DNA from 2 places in the Levilactobacillus sp. genome. Region 2 is predicted to be linked to the other one. Evidence: predicted binding sites of a transcription regulator. Region 2 holds the regulator's gene; the other holds the start of a gene.
The links. Region 2 encodes LexA, which represses DNA repair genes until DNA is damaged. Its sites were predicted from a motif close to CNAACANNTGTTNG; they were not measured.

Region 1: the regulator LexA is predicted to act here: its motif matches at 1,052-1,065, upstream of dinB (DNA polymerase IV).

Annotation. Positions count from the first base shown of each region.
Region 1 is NZ_JALCJA010000005.1:325,670-328,071, forward strand. It holds gene tgt (tRNA guanosine(34) transglycosylase Tgt) at 1-203, shown strand, start outside; gene yajC (preprotein translocase subunit YajC) at 275-724, shown strand; gene dinB (DNA polymerase IV) at 1,230-2,303, shown strand.
Region 2 is NZ_JALCJA010000001.1:384,076-386,477, forward strand. It holds gene LKH74_RS01835 (YneF family protein) at 99-323, opposite strand; gene LKH74_RS01840 (DUF896 domain-containing protein) at 424-672, opposite strand; gene lexA (transcriptional repressor LexA) at 867-1,496, shown strand; gene LKH74_RS01850 (nucleoside 2-deoxyribosyltransferase) at 1,974-2,402, opposite strand, start outside.

The sequences.
Region 1 (2,402 bases), on a different contig from region 2:
ACTATACCCGGGCCTACCTGCGGCATTTGTTCAAGGCAGACGAGGACTTCGGTCGCCGGTTGACCAGTTACCACAACCTGTACTTCTTGCATCATTTGATGAAGCGCGTGCGTCAGGCGATTTTGGACGACAATTTATTAGACTTACGCGAAGAAGTGTTTGAAAAGTACGGCTACAACGCCGAACATCCGAAGAATTTCTAGAAATAATTGGACGGATTCCTTGGATTCTGGTAAAGTTGTCCAATAGATAGAACATAAAGGGGTGAACAAATGTGTTAGGAAACTTAACGATTGCTGCCGGCGGTGCTGGTGGTGGTTACTCAACGTTGATCATCTTAGTTGTCTTCTTAGCGTTGATGTACTTCTTGATGTTGCGGCCACAACAAAAGCAACAAAAGAAGCACCGTGACATGATGAGCCAACTTAAAAAAGGCGATCACGTCATCACGATTGGCCGGTTACACGGTGTGATCGACGAAATCAACCAAGCGGACCAAACGGCAACTTTGGACTGTGACGGTATCTACTTAGTCTTTGACCTGCGGGCCATTGCGCAAGTTACGTCACAAGCACCACAAGCTGTGACGGCCCCAGCCGCTGAAGAAGCCACCAGTGAAGCTGCTAGCGACGACAAGTCAGCTGACAGCGCTGCTGATGATGCCGCTAGTGACGCCAAAGCCACTGACGACGCAACTGATTCGACTGATGACTCAGCTAAATAGTGCGAAAAGTACGGTCTCTCGGAGGCCGTTTTTTTGTTTAAGCAAAACTGGCTGCTGGCGCCCATTTCGGCCAGTTTAAGTTCACAAGGGTCGGGAAGGTTATCCGGACCTTTTTTCGCATAAAGTTGGCGTTTACCCGTCGCCAGGTGCTAGGAGTTAGAGACCTTTCCCGCAGTCCCTCACTAGTACTAACGAAATTGCGGACGAAAAAGTCACCCCCTTAGTGAAAATAACGGTAAAAAATGATTACGATCCCCGAGGCACAGCGTTTAGCGAAGGAACATCCTACCACTTTTCGTTACGTACCCAACCATTTTTGATTGAAGACAAACGTTTGTTTGGGTATAATTTAATTATTAAAAGACCAGCCACGAGTCGCCCTAAGCGCAGGCGGCCAGTTTGAATAATGTTGCCAAGGAAAGACAGACTTAGCAAACACCAAAGAAAGGGGGTGGCCCGCGTGGTGCCGGAGAAGTATACGCAACGCAAAATTATTCACGTCGACATGGATGCCTTTTACGCCTCCATCGAAGAGCGCGACCACCCCGAATTCAAGGGCCACGCGCTGATTATTGCCCGCGACCCGCGCACGACTGGCGGCCGTGGCGTGGTGACCACCGCCAATTATGTGGCCCGGCAACTGGGCGTGCACTCGGCGATGAATGCCAACGAAGCCTTTAAGCTGGCGCCGAAGGCCACGTTTAAGACGCCGGATTTTCCGCATTACCGCGAGATTTCCGATCAGATTCACGCCATTTTTCATGAATATACCGATAAGATTGAGACCGTGGCGTTTGATGAAGCCTATTTGGACGTGACCGAGAACAAAAAGCACCTGCACTCCGCGGTTCAGGTCGCCCATGAGATTCAAGTGGAGATCTTTGATAAGACCCATTTGACCTGTTCGACCGGCATTTCTTACAGTAAGTTTTTGGCCAAGGAGGCCTCGGACTTTCGCAAACCAGTCGGTGTGAGCGTCATTTTACCCGAGGACGCCCACGACTTCTTGATGGCACTGCCGATTGAACGGTACCGTGGTGTTGGGAAGAAGACGGTCCCTAAGATGCATGAGCTGGGCATTTTGACTGGGGCCGACCTGTATCAGCGCTCGCAACTGGAATTGATTCATGACTTCGGCAAATTCGGCTACGTGCTTTACCAGCGGGTCCGTGGCATCGATGAGCGACCGGTCGAGTACCAACGCGAACGCAAGTCGATCGGCAAGGAACGGACTTACGGGCCGCCATTGACGTCGGTGGGGGAAGTGGAAAGCCAACTCCGCCGCCTGGCCGAAATGGTCGCGGTGACGGTCAAACAAAAGCAGCGCCACGGCAAGACGCTGGTCTTAAAGCTGCGCGACAGCCAGTTCAACACCATCACCAAGCGCGTGACGCAGACCGATTTCATCGACAACGACCCCGCGGTGTATTACGACCTGGCCTTAGACCTGTATCACAGCGTGGCTAGCGCCGATGAACAGGTTCGCCTGCTAGGCATCACACTGACGGGATTGGCCGCCCAAACGTTTGAAAACGTGCGGCTCCCGTTGTTTGACGGCGACCGCCGTGACCGTGATTGAGCGAAAAGCCGCGGGTTTTAACAGACTTTCTTTGAAATTAGGCGCCAAAACTTGTATACTGAAACGCGGTATCGACGCGTCTTGGTCGAAAAAATCGGA
Region 2 (2,402 bases):
TAGCACAGACTTACTCATTTTACCGGAAAATCGTGAAATTACAACGAAAAAGACTCGCCCCAGGAAGAAACCTGGAAGCGAGCCTCAAATAAACCAACTTATTTTTTGTGTGCATTTTGTTGCATGGCGTTCATCATTTGATGAAGTTTCCGCTGTGAAGGCTTTTGGCCCATTTGCAACATCATTGCCCGTAATTGGTCTTCGTTGATTGGTGGATTGTCTTTCAGATAGTTTTCCATGTACTTCCGTGCGCCGAAAAAGCCACCTGCTGCACAGGCCAACCCCACGACGATCACGATTAAGATCCAGATCCAAGTTGCCAAGTCGTTTCCCCTCCTTTGATGAAGTCATTCATTTAACAATTCTACACAAACTTAACGCAAATTAAAAGAGCGAATCCCAAAAAGGACCCGCCAGTACGCCTTAATCGTCCCGTAAGCCTTTGTCGCGTTGAATCTGCCGGACCTTTTCCGGGGTGACTTCCTTACCATTTTTGTCGTAGACCTGCAACATCTCGACTTGGCTCTTGAAGCTCGCCCGGAAGAGCTTTAGGTATTGTTGCCGCAAGCCGGCACGTTCCGTCTTTTCCTCGGGCGTTAAGCCTTCCGCCTTATTTTTGTGTGCAAGTTCATTGATGCGCGTTAATAACGTGTCCATTGTTGGTTCTGCCATGAACAGTCCTCCTTGAGAAAAAATTTTGGGTTTAGTTATCGAAGTTTCCTTAAAAATTCAAGTCGACACCTATCATATCAGGGTTATTTTCAAATTTCAACCAATTTAACCGAACATCTGTTTGAAAACGTTCGGTACCTATGCTACAATTGCACTAAACAAAACTACGAATGACGAACGAGGTGGCAGAAAAAATGAGTAAGGCTTCTGAGAACAAACAAATCGCCGTTCTCCGCTTCATTTGGGAACGGGTCAACGAAAAAGGGTATCCCCCGACTGTCCGTGAAATCGGGGAAGCCGTGGCGCTTTCCTCAACTTCAACGGTCCACGGTCACATCGCCCGCCTGGAAAAGAAAGGCCTGCTGGTCAAGGACCCCACGAAACCCCGGGCGCTGGAAGTCACGCCGGCAGGACTGGAAGAACTGGGCGTCCACGAAGAACAGACCAAGATTCCCGTCTTGGGGACCGTCACGGCCGGCGAACCGATTCTCGCCGTTCAGGAAGCCACAGATTACTTCCCTGTGCCACCTGAATTCGAAAACGATGACGATCAACTCTTCATGCTCACGATTCGCGGCGAAAGTATGATCAATATCGGCATCTTAAATGGTGACCAAGTCATCGTCCGCCGGCAACAATCCGCCGATAACGGCGATGTCGTCATTGCCATGACCGAAGAAAACGAAGCGACCTGCAAACGGTTCTTCAAAGAAGCCGATCACTACCGGCTCCAACCAGAAAATGACACCATGGCGCCAATCATCTTGAATCACGTCAGCATCTTGGGTAAAGTCGTCGGCTTATTCCGCGACGATGTCCACTAGACTCTGCATACTTAAGTTAAAGCCAGCTCTCGATTTGAGGACTGGCTTTTTTAGTGACTGAAGATTGACTGGCAGCAATCGGCTAGAAAGATTGCCGTCATGCGATTTCGCGTTAAGACTAGTTGTTGACGACTGCAATAACCAAAACTGGCCACCTACCGTTCGCCAAAGGTGCTGACCACTAATAACCGACTAACCCCTTGTTAGCAGTTAGCTGCTCAATTATTTTCTTGTCAACACCGCGGGACTGATAGGCATTATCTCGCCGGAGACAGCCAGGGCCAGGGTGGAGCCAGCTGTGTCGACGGTGTTACCTGGCGTTGTTTGCCAGGTTACAGCGTGGGACGACTTGAAAGACTGGCCGGTTTTGCCAGGCTTTCAAGCGAACCGGAAGACCGTTCCTCAGGCTGGAGGTGTTCCCCAGAGCAGGCGGAACCCTGGCTGACGCAGGCACTGATTTAACCAATCCACCGATTGCTAGATGACTTCGCCGTGATAATGGCTTTCTGGCAAGGTTGAAAAGTCGTAAGCGGCCAAGGCTTCGGCTTCGCGTAAGTAGGCGTGGAGCCCCTCTGCCAACATCAGGTTTAAGATCGTATCCTTCTCGTGCAAGACCACGATTGGCTTCTTACTGTGAAAGGCGTACCCAATTTCAAAGGCCGTCCCCGAATCCACCTGGTCGTCCACGAAGTCGACTAGGGCAACGACGACATCCGCCTGGTCAATCTGGTGAACATCCATTTGGAAGGTTTCCGTTGCCCATTTGGGCGTCCCCATTTCCAGGTCATGAATTTCGTTCAATCGGGGGCTAAAGACGTTGCCCACCCGGGGATTGGCAGCCAAGGCCTTTTCTGCCCGTTCAATCCGGGAAATCTGTTCATCACTGAAGAAGGGTCCTGCTAAGTA